DNA from 2 places in the Embleya sp. NPDC005575 genome. Region 1 is predicted to be linked to the other one. Evidence: predicted binding sites of a transcription regulator. Region 1 holds the regulator's gene; the other holds the start of a gene.
The links. The regulator HrcA, encoded in region 1, represses chaperone genes, less so after heat shock. The targets are predictions, from matches to a motif close to TTNGCACTCNGNNNNNCNGAGTGCNAA.

Region 1 (5,439 bases):
CCGGCGGCGGCGAACGCGGCCAGTTCGTCCGGCGACACCCCGCCTTCGGGGCCGACCACCAGGACCAGGTCGCCCTCGGTCGGCGTGGCGGCGGTCGCGATCGGCGCGTCGGCCGACTCGTGCAGGACGCCCGCGAACGCGGCGTCGCCGAGCAGTGCGGCGACCTGACGTGTACTCATCTGCTCGGTGACCTCGGGCAGGTGCAGCCGGCGGGCCTGCTTGCCCGCCTCGCGGGCGGTCGAGCGCCACTTGGCCAGCGCCTTCGCACCGCGCTCGCCCTTCCACTGGGTGATGCAGCGGGCGGCGGCCCAGGGCACGATCACGTCGACGCCGACCTCGGTCATCGTCTCCACGGCGAGTTCGCCGCGGTCGCCCTTGGGCAGTGCCTGGACCACCACGATCCGGGGTGCGGGGGCGGGTTCCTCGGTGCGCGAGTCGACGTCGACGTAGAGCGTGTCCTTGCCCTCGGTGCGGTTGACCGTGCCGTGCACGGCCAGTCCGGCGCCGTCGGCCAGGACGATCGGCTCACCGGCGACGAGGCGGCGCACCGTGACGGCGTGCCGGCCCTCGGCGCCGTCCAGGACGACCTGGCTGCCGTGCCGGATGGCCTCGCCGGGGACGAGGAAGACGGGGGCGCTCAAGCACTTGCCTTTCGGGCGGCGGCCATCTCGTCGACGAGCCGGCTGATCACCTCGGCGGCGGGCTCCTCACGGGCGAGGCGCCAACCCTGACCGGCCCACAGGGCCAAGCCGTCGGCCTGGCCCCGCGCGGCGGCGGCCTTGCGGATCGGCGAGACCAGGTAATGGACGTAGGGGTAGACCCCGGGGGCCTCGGCCTCGTGGCGGGCCACGAAGCCGTTGCGCAGTCCCCTGGCCCAGCGGCCGGAGAACGCGCGGGTGAGCACGCTGCGGTCGAAGGCGGGATCGGCGAGCGCGGCCTTGTGCGCGGCGGGCGCGATGCCTTCCGGGCAGCGCAGGAAGGCGGTGCCCAGTTGGGCTGCGCTCGCGCCGGCGAGCCGCACCGCCTCGATCTGCCGGCCGGTCATCAGGCCGCCGGCGGCGATCAGCGGCAGTTCGGTCTCGGCGGCGATCAGCGTGAGCAAGGTGAGCAGGCCGTACGGGGCGGGGGCGTCGGGGTTGGCGAAGCCGCCCTGGTGGCCGCCGGCCTCGGCGCCCTGCACGCACAGCGCGTGGACCCCGGCGTCGGCGGCGACGCGGGCCTCCTCGGGCGTGGTGACGGTGGCCACGGTCAGCGTGCCGGCGGCCCGCAGCGCGGTGATCGCGTCGGGGTCGGGCAGGCCGAAGGTGAAGCTCACCACCGGGACCGGGTGGGCGAGCAGCAGCGCGAGCTTGGCGTCCCATTCGTCGCGTTCGGAGCCGGGCACGGGCGTGCCCACGAGCCCGCCGTAGTGCGCGGCGGCCCGAGCCAGCGAGGTCGCGTAGCGGCGGGTGAGTTCGTCCTGGGCCCGGGTGGGCGCGGGGTGCGGCATGAAGGCGTTGACCCCGAACGGCGCGTCGCCGATCAGCGCGCGCAGCTCGTCGATCTCGGCGGCCAGCGCGTCGGCCGAGCGATACCCCGCGGCCAGGAAGCCGAGCCCGCCCGCGCGCGTGACCGCCGCCGCGAGGGCGGGGCCGGCCGCACCGGCCATCGGCGCCTGCACGATCGGCAGCGCGGTCAGCCGGGTGGGGTCGGTGGTCGTCGACATCATGCTCCCCGTTTGCTCGAAGACGGCTCGGCTCGCGTCACCCGACCAAGCCTAGGACGTGTCTTCGGCCCGAACTCGCGTCACAGGTCCGCGGTGGATTCGTCCCCGAGCGCCGGACGGGCTGAGATCAGCCCGTCCGGCGCTCGGGGACAGCACGACGCACCCACCGAACACTCGCGCGCGCCGCGCATGGGTTCAGCGGCCGTTGAACGCGTCCTTGAGCCGGGAGAACAGGCCCTGCTGGCCAGGCGTGAACTGGCCGGAGGGCCGTTCCTCGCCGCGCAGCTTGGCGAGCCGCCGCAGCAGCTCCTCCTGCTCGGCGTCGAGCTTGTTCGGCGTCTGCACCTCGACGTGCACGATCAGGTCGCCCCGGCCGCCGCCGCGCAGGTGGGTGATGCCGCGTCCGTGCAGCGGGATCGACTGGCCCGACTGGGTGCCCGGGCGGATGTCGATCTCCTCGGTGCCGTCCAGCGTCTGCAACGGCACCTTGGTGCCCAGCGACGCCGCCGTCATCGGGATGGTGACCGTGCAGTGCAGGTCGTCGCCGCGCCGCTGGAAGGTGGTGTGCGGGACCTCGACGATCTCCACGTACAGGTCACCGGCCGGGCCGCTGCCGGGGCCGACCTCGCCCTCGCCCGCGAGCTGGATCCGGGTGCCGCTGTCCACGCCCGCCGGGATCTTGACGGTGAGCGTGCGCCGCGCGCGGATCCGGCCGTCGCCCGCGCACTCGGGACACGGGTGCGGGACCACAGTGCCGAAGCCCTGACACTGCGGACACGGCCGCGACGTCATGACCTGGCCCAGGAAGGACTTGGTGACCTGGCTGACCTCGCCGCGCCCGCGACACATGTCGCAGGTCTGCGCCGAGGTCCCGGGGGCGGCGCCCTCGCCGTTGCACGTGTTGCACGTGACGGCGGTGTCCACCTGGATCTCCCGGGTGGTGCCGAACGCGGCCTCTTCGAGGGTGATCTCGATCCGGATCATCGCGTCCTGGCCGCGGCGTGTGCGCGAGCGCGGTCCGCGCTGGCTGGCCTGGCCGAAGAACGCGTCCATGATGTCGCTGAAGCCGAAGCCGGCCTGGCCGAAGCCACCGCCCGCGCCGCCCCCGGAGGACAGCGGGTCGCCGCCGAGGTCGTACATCTGTCGCTTCTGCGGGTCCGAGAGGACCTCGTAGGCGTTGTTGATCTCCTTGAACCGGTCTTGCGTCTTCGGGTCCGGATTGACGTCCGGGTGCAGCTCCCGAGCGAGCCGGCGGAAGGCCTTCTTGATTTCCTCCGGGGTGGCGTCCCGCCGCACCCCGAGGACCTCGTAGTAATCGGTAGCCAACTCTACGACTCCGCGAGGATCTGTCCGACGTACCGTGCCACGGCGCGCACCGCTCCCATCGTTCCGGGGTAGTCCATTCGGGTCGGCCCGAGCACCCCGAGCTTCGCCAGCGTTTCCTGCCCACTGCCGTATCCGACGGCGACCACCGAGGTCGCGGCCAGTCCTTCGTGCATGTTCTCGTGTCCGATCCGCACGACCATCCCCGGGTCGGTCGCCTCGCCCAACAGGCGCAGCAGCACGACGTGTTCCTCGAGTGCTTCGAGGACCGGGCGGATCGTGTTCGGGAAGTCCATGCCGAAACGGGTCAGGTTGGCCGTCCCGGCCAGGACGACCTTTTCTTCCTTGTGCTCGACCAGGGTGTCGAGCAGGGTGGCCAGGATGCCCGCCACGATCGGCCGTTCCTCGGCAGTGAACGGCTCGGCGAGATCCTGGACCAACAACGGCACATCGGCGAACCGCTTGCCGGTGATGCGGCTGTTCAGTCGGGCGCGGACGTCGGCGAGCAGGTTCTCGCCGACCGGGCCCGGCGTGTCCATCACCCGCTGCTCGACCCGACCCGTGCTGGTGATCAGCACGAGCATCACGCGTGTGGGCGCGAGGGTGAGCAACTCGACGTGCCGGATCGTCGAGCGGGTCAGCGAGGGGTACTGCACGACGGCGACCTGATGGGTCAGCTGCGCCAGCAGCCGCACCGTCCGGCCCACCACGTCGTCCAGGTCCACCGCGCCGGCCAGGAACGTCTGGATCGCCCGGCGCTCGGCGCCCGACAGCGGTTTGACGCCCGCGAGCCGGTCGACGAACAGCCGGTAGCCCTTGTCCGTGGGCACGCGGCCGGCGCTGGTGTGGGGCTGCGTGATGTAGCCCTCCTCCTCCAGCGCGGCCATGTCGTTGCGAATGGTGGCCGGGGAGACCCCGAGGTTGTGTCGGTCCGCGAGCGCCTTGGAGCCCACCGGCTCCTGGGTCGCCACATAGTCCTGCACGATGGCACGCAGCACGTCCTGCTTGCGATCGTCGAGCATGGTGCGCACCTCCCTGACCCGTTCTTCCGCCCGTTGCCGTGTCCCGTCGGCGGCGGTTCGTCCCACTGGTTGGCACTCCGTCCCGCCGAGTGCCAGTGTACGGGTCACCCGATCCGGACCGTACCCCTGCGTCCGTGCCAAGGTTGACGCATGCTACGCGCCGAACAGCCGAAACACGCCACCTGGGAGCCGATCGCACCGGGCGTCCTGCGCCGCCGGCTGCCCGGCTTGGAACTGAATGTGGCGGTCGTCACGGGCCGCGACGGGATCCTGCTCGTGGACACCGGTTCCCACGACCACGAAGCCGCCGACCTGCTCGCCTCACTGGCCCGCGAGCTGCCCTCGCACGGATTGCCCGACCGGGTGGTCGCGGTGGTGAACACGCACGGTCACTTCGACCACTGCTACGGCAACGCCGAGGTGCTGCGTGCCTTCCCCGACGCGGAGATCTGGGGCCACGCGGATCTGCCGGACTATCTCGCGCGGTACGCCGACGCCGGTCGCGCGAGCGGCATCTCGCACGGCTTCGACCCGGAGCTGATGAACGCCGCGCGGATCGTGCCGCCGACCCGTCGGGTGGTCCGCGAGCAGCCGGTGACCGTGGACCTGGGCGGGCGCGAGGTGGTGCTGTACGCGCCGGGTCGCGGACACACCGACCACGACGTGGTCGTGCACGTGCCCGACTGCGGTGTGCTGATCGCGGGCGACATGGTGGAGGAGAGCGGGCCGCCGGTGTTCGGCTCGGACGCCTTCGCCGCCGAGTGGAGCGATTCGCTGGCCCGGGTGCGGGCACTGGACGCGAGTGTCTGGCTGCCCGGTCACGGCGCGGTGGTGGACGAGGAGTTCGTGATCCGGCAGCACCACTGGCTGGCCGAGGTCGCCGCCGGGCGCGTCGTACCGGACTGACGTACCGTCACCCGGCTAGCGTCACCTCCATGCGCAGCTATGGACCCGAGTCGCTGATCCCGGGATGGAAGAAGGACAAGCCCGTCCCCGAGGTCGAGGCCGAACGCGATCTGGTGGTGGAGGAGGTGTCCACCGGCTTCTGCGGCGCGGTGGTCCGGGTGGAGAAAACCCCCGAGGGGTTCACCGTCACGCTGGAGGATCGGCACGGCCGGCTCCGGGTCTTCCCGCTGGATCCGCGCGGGTTCTCCATCGACGGCGAGGTCGTCACCCTGGTCCGCCCGCGTACGCCGGGACCCGCGCGCACGCCCGGGCGGACCGCGTCGGGTTCGGTGGCGGTCCGAGGCGCTCGGGCCAGGGTGGCGCGGGCCGGCCGGATCTATGTGGAGGGTCGACACGACGCCGAATTGGTCGAGCGGGTGTGGGGCGACGACCTGCGGATCGAGGGCGTGGTCGTGGAGTATCTGGAAGGCGTCGACGATCTTC
Region 2 (5,439 bases), on a different contig from region 1:
CGGCGTCGAGCACCTGATGATGGGCGGCGGTGTCTCCGCCAACTCGCGCCTGCGGGCGCTGGCGCAGGAGCGCTGCGACGCGGCCGGGATCGTCCTGCGGGTGCCGCGGCCGGGCCTGTGTACCGACAACGGTGCGATGGTGGCCGCGCTCGGCGCCGAGATGGTCGCCCGGGACCGAGCCCCCTCCACGCTGTCCATCCCGGCCGACTCCTCGATGCCGGTCACGGTGTCGCAGGCGCTCTAGAACCTGTCTTCGATCCCCCGTCGGGCTCCGCGGTCCAGTGGATGAAGACGGGCCCTGGCGGCGACGCCGCGCACGAGACGGCACCGGCGAACGGGAGAGGCGAGATGGCGATCGCGGCGATGTGGGAGGCCAGGACGGAGGCCGGTCGGGGGGCGGCGCTGGCCGAGTGGGTGCATGCCTCGGCGCTGCCGGCCGTCGTCGGCGCGCCTGGCCTGGAACGGGTCGAGGTGTTCGCCGCCGCCGGGCAGGACGGCGATCGGGTGGTGGTGATCGCGCTGTGGACCGGGTCGCCGGTGCCGCTGCCCGAGCCGCCGGCCGCGTTGGTCGCCCGTCCGCCGCACGCCTGGAGCTTCGAACGGCTCAGCGTCGGCCCCTGACGGGCTCCGGGGCTCGGGGCGCATTCTCGTCCGCGCAACACTCGACCCGCATCCGTCGAGGAGGCCATTCGCAAGCCGGACGCGGGTCGAGTGCCTTGGCTGATGGCTGCGTGCCGCCGCACGTGCCATTGGCCTTGCCGGGAGTGTGCCCAGCTCATCGGCTGCTCAACAGTCCTTCGACAGTCCCTTGAACAGGCCTTGTCCGGACCGTGACAGGCCGCTGCGGCGCGTAGCGTGAGGCGGATCGGACCAGGCGAACGAAAGGCCCCTGCGACAGTGGTGCATCGAACGGTACAAAAGCGGCGGGGCGCGGCCCCCGCCTCGACCTGGGTCGGCGTGGCCGGCCTGCTGCTGGTCGCACTGACCGGCTGCGGCGGCTCGGACGACACCGCGACGGTCAAGGCGACCAAGCGGCCCTCCGACGGCGCGTCCCCCGGCCCCACCAAGCCCACCCCCGCCGCGAAGCCGGACACCCCGGGCGCCGACGCGGCCGCGCTCGCCGAGAAGTGGAACCTGAAACCGTTCGCCCCGCCGCCGGCCCCGCCCGCGGTCAAGCCGATAAAGGCCGGCGGAGCCAAGCCGCCGGTGGTGGAGAAGATTCCCACCCAGGAGAAGATCGTGTTCATCACGATCGACGATGGGGCGGAGAAGGATCCCAAGTTCCTGGACATGATGCGGGACCTGCGGATCCCGGTGTCGATGTTCCTCAACGACACCTACGTGCGGCAGGACCCGGAGTACTTCCGAAAGCTCCAGGCGCTCGGCGCCACCGTGCAGAACCACACGCTGTCCCACCCCGACCTCAAGACCCTGAGCGCGGACGCGCAGAAGCACCAGATCTGCGGCCAGCAGGACCGGCTCGCGGAGATCTACGGCAAGCGCCCGACGCTGTTCCGCCCGCCCTACGGCAACTGGAACGCGACCACGCAGACGATGGCCGGCGGCTGCGGCGGGATCGAGGCCATCGTCAAGTGGCAGGAGTCGATGCAGATCAACGACATGCAGTACGTCGGCGAGAAGAAGCTGCACCCGGGCGACATCATCCTGGCCCACTTCCGCGGGCCGAGTGATCTCAAGGGCACCACGATGACCGAGATGTTCGGCAACATGCTGCGCAAGATCCAGGCCCAGGGCTACACGATCGCGCGTCTGGAGGACTACATCGGCTAGGGCGTGTCCGGCGGAACTCGGCAAATTTTGGCGGGCCTTGGCGAATCTCGGCGGGCCTCGGCGGAGTCGGACGGGGCTCGACCCCGTGACGGCGAGGAGGCCGCCGGCTACCCCGGCGACACCGGCTGCCCGATCAGCATGGTGGGTGCGCCCGCCACCCGGGTCAGCAGCACCGTGGCCGCGTTCGGGCCGGTCGGCCTGACCCGGCGGCGAACCTCCTCCGGCTCGACCGCCGAACCGCGCTTCTTGACGGTGAGGTTGCCGACGCCGCGTTCGCGCAGCAGGGCCTTGAGCCGCTTCAGGTTGAACGGCAGCACGTCGGTGATCTCGTACACACTCGCGAACTCCGTGCCCACCAGCCGGTCCGAGGTCAGGTAGGCGATCGTCTCGTCCACCAGGTTGCCGTCCACCAACTCGCCGACCTCGGACACCAGGTGCGCCCGGATCACCGCGCCGTCCGGCTCGTAGAGGTATCGGCGGACCGGTCCCACCGGCGCCGGGCGGGCCCGGCCCGAGCTCAGCGCCGCGCCGCCGGGCAGCACGGTGGCGCGCAGGTTGGTGTGCGCGAGCCGGCCCCACCACAGCACCGCCTCCTTGACGTCGCCGCGATCGGAGACCCACTCGGCCTCCATGCCGACGGGCACGATCTCGTGCGGGATGCCCGGCGCGACCTTGGCCGCGCCGCAGGGCACCCGGGCGGCGAGCGCGCTCAGGAAGGAGAACGGCGGCGAGTACGCCTCGGGGTCGAACGTGCGCCCGCGTGCGGTGCGTCGGGCCGGGTCGATCAGCGCCGCGTCGTAGGCGTCGAGGTCCACGTCGGTCACGTCCGCGCACTCGACCGTGAGCAGATGCGCCAGACCCAGCGCGTCGGCGTTGGCCCGGGCCGCCGCGCAGGTCAGCGGGTCCAGGTCGACCGCGTGTACGGCGATTCCGGCGCGGGCCAGCGCGAGCGCGTCGCCGCCGATGCCGCAGCACAGGTCCACGGCCCGGTCGATCCCGCCCGCCGCGACCAGCCGGGCGGCCCGATGCTCGGCCACCGAGGTGCGGGTGGACTGCTCCAGCCCGTTGGGCGTGAAGTACATCCGCGCGGCGTCCGCGCCGAACTTGGCCCGCCCGCGCTGCCGCAGCCGGGACTGGGTGAGCGCGGCGGCCACCAGCTCCGGCGGGTGTTCACGACGCAGCCGGGTGGCCAACGACAGCTCGTCGCCGACCTCGTGGTCGGCGAGCACGTCCAGCAGCGAACGGCCCTCGTCGGTCAGCAGCGCGGTGAAAGCTTCGGTGTGCACGCGGCCATTCTCGCCGAGCCCGGCCGAGGCGCCGATCGACGGCCACCGGTATGAACAATGCGGTCCGACGCGCTGAATCTGGCACTCTGGTTGACGGAGTGCTAACCGCCACCTAGTGTCTGTGCTGGCACTCTCCCCATGAGTGTGCCAGTGCGATACGAGCAGGTCCGGCACCCGCGACGACGGATCTGTCCCATCGCCGACAGACATTTTTCCGTGAGATCTCCGAAGGGGGAGGTCGCATCGTGACGACCGCCAACACCAAGGTTGCCATCAAGCCGCTCGAGGACCGCATCGTGGTTCAGACGCTTGAGGCCGAGCAGACCACCGCGTCGGGTCTCGTGATCCCGGACACCGCCAAGGAGAAGCCCCAGGAGGGCGTCGTCCTGGCCGTGGGCCCGGGTCGTTTCGAGGACGGTCAGCGTCTGCCGCTCGACGTGAGCGTCGGTGACACCGTGCTGTACAGCAAGTACGGCGGCACCGAGGTGAAGTACAACGGCGAGGAATACCTCGTTCTCTCGGCCCGCGACGTGCTCGCGATCATCGAGAAGTGACATCGCGCTGACGCGCCGGAACCGGTGACGGTTCGACGACCCCGCCCCGGATCGCCCTGCCCTCGCGGCCGGTGGACCCGGGGCGGAGTCGGTTGTACGACGTCGACTAGCAACCTTTAAGGACGAAGACCCTCATGGCGAAGATCCTCCAGTTCGACGAGAAGGCCCGGCGGTCGCTGGAGCGCGGCGTCAACGCGCTGGCCGACACCGTCAAGGTCACGCTCGGCCCCAAGGGCCGCAATGTCGTGATCGACAAGAAGTTCGGTGCCCCGACCATCACCAACGACGGCGTGACGATCGCCCGTGAGGTGGAACTCGAGGACCCGTACGAGAACCTCGGCGCGCAGCTGGCCAAGGAAGTCGCGACCAAGACCAACGACATCGCGGGTGACGGCACCACCACCGCGACGGTGCTCGCCCAGGCGCTGGTGCGCGAGGGTCTGCGCAACGTGGCCGCCGGCGCGGCCCCGATGGACCTGAAGAAGGGCATCGACCTCGCCGTCGCGGCGGTGTCCGAGCAGCTGCTCGGGACCGCCCGCGCGATCGACGGCAAGGACGACATCGCCGCCGTCGCCGCGCTCTCGGCGCAGGACAAGCAGATCGGCGAGCTGATCGCCGAGGCCATGGACAAGGTCGGCAAGGACGGTGTGATCACCGTCGAGGAGTCCCAGACCATGGGTCTGGAGCTGGAGTTCGCCGAGGGCCTCCAGTTCGACAAGGGCTACCTGTCGCCGTACATGGTCACCGACCAGGAGCGGATGGAGGCCGTCCTCGACGACCCGTACATCCTGATCCACCAGGGCAAGATCTCGGCCATCGCCGAACTGCTCCCGCTGCTCGAGAAGATCATCCAGGCCGGCGCGTCCAAGCCGCTGCTGATCGTCGCCGAGGACGTCGACGGCGAGGCGCTGTCGACCCTGGTCGTGAACAAGATCCGCGGCACGTTCAACGCCGTCGCGGTCAAGGCCCCGGGCTTCGGCGACCGCCGCAAGGCGATGCTGGAGGACATGGCGATCCTGACCGGCGGTCAGGTCATCGCCCCCGAGGTCGGCCTCAAGCTCGACCAGGTCGGCCTGGAGGTGCTGGGCAGCGCCCGTCGCATCACCATCACCAAGGACGCGACCACCCTGGTCGACGGCGCCGGCGACGCCGCCGCGATCGCGGACCGGGTCAAGCAGATCAAGCGCGAGATCGACGACACCGACTCCGACTGGGACCGCGAGAAGCTCCAGGAGCGCCTTGCGAAGCTGGCCGGCGGCGTGTGCGTGATCCGTGTGGGCGCGGCCACCGAGGTCGAGCTCAAGGAGAAGAAGCACCGTCTCGAGGACGCGGTCTCCGCGACCCGCGCGGCCATCGAGGAGGGCATCGTCGCCGGCGGCGGCACCGCCCTGGTGCACGCCGTCTCCGTGCTCGCCGACAACCTCGGCCAGACCGGCGACATCGCGACCGGCGTCGCGGTCGTGCGTCGCGCCGCGGTCGAGCCGCTGCGCTGGATCGCCGAGAACGCGGGCCTCGAGGGCTACGTCATCGTCAACAAGGTGCAGGAACTCGGCGTCGGGCACGGCTTCAACGCCGCCACTGGCGAGTACGGCAACCTGGTCGACTCGGGCGTCATCGACCCGGTCAAGGTGACCCGTTCCGCGCTGCAGAACGCCGCGTCGATCGCGTCGCTGCTGCTCACGACCGAGACCCTGGTCGTCGAGAAGCCGGCCGAGGAAGAGCCCGCCGCGCACAGCCACGGCGGCCACGGCCACTCGCACTAGTTTCACCCGCGACACCCGCGACACCCGCGACACCCCCGACGGGCC

Region 2: groES (co-chaperone GroES) is a predicted target of HrcA. The motif match lies at 3,156-3,182, and genes of this name have one in related genera.

Annotation. Positions count from the first base shown of each region.
Region 1 is NZ_JBEXCV010000011.1:12,870-18,308, reverse strand. It holds gene ABZS54_RS05840 (16S rRNA (uracil(1498)-N(3))-methyltransferase) at 1-641, opposite strand, end outside; gene ABZS54_RS05835 (nitronate monooxygenase) at 638-1,705, opposite strand; gene dnaJ (molecular chaperone DnaJ) at 1,901-3,031, opposite strand; gene hrcA (heat-inducible transcriptional repressor HrcA) at 3,034-4,050, opposite strand; gene ABZS54_RS05820 (MBL fold metallo-hydrolase) at 4,201-4,956, shown strand; gene ABZS54_RS05815 (DUF3097 domain-containing protein) at 4,986-5,439, shown strand, end outside.
Region 2 is NZ_JBEXCV010000021.1:65,195-70,633, forward strand. It holds gene tsaD (tRNA (adenosine(37)-N6)-threonylcarbamoyltransferase complex transferase subunit TsaD) at 1-244, shown strand, start outside; gene ABZS54_RS10300 (hypothetical protein) at 286-621, shown strand; gene ABZS54_RS10305 (polysaccharide deacetylase family protein) at 898-1,791, shown strand; gene ABZS54_RS10310 (methyltransferase domain-containing protein) at 1,899-3,077, opposite strand; gene groES (co-chaperone GroES) at 3,323-3,631, shown strand; gene groL (chaperonin GroEL) at 3,766-5,394, shown strand.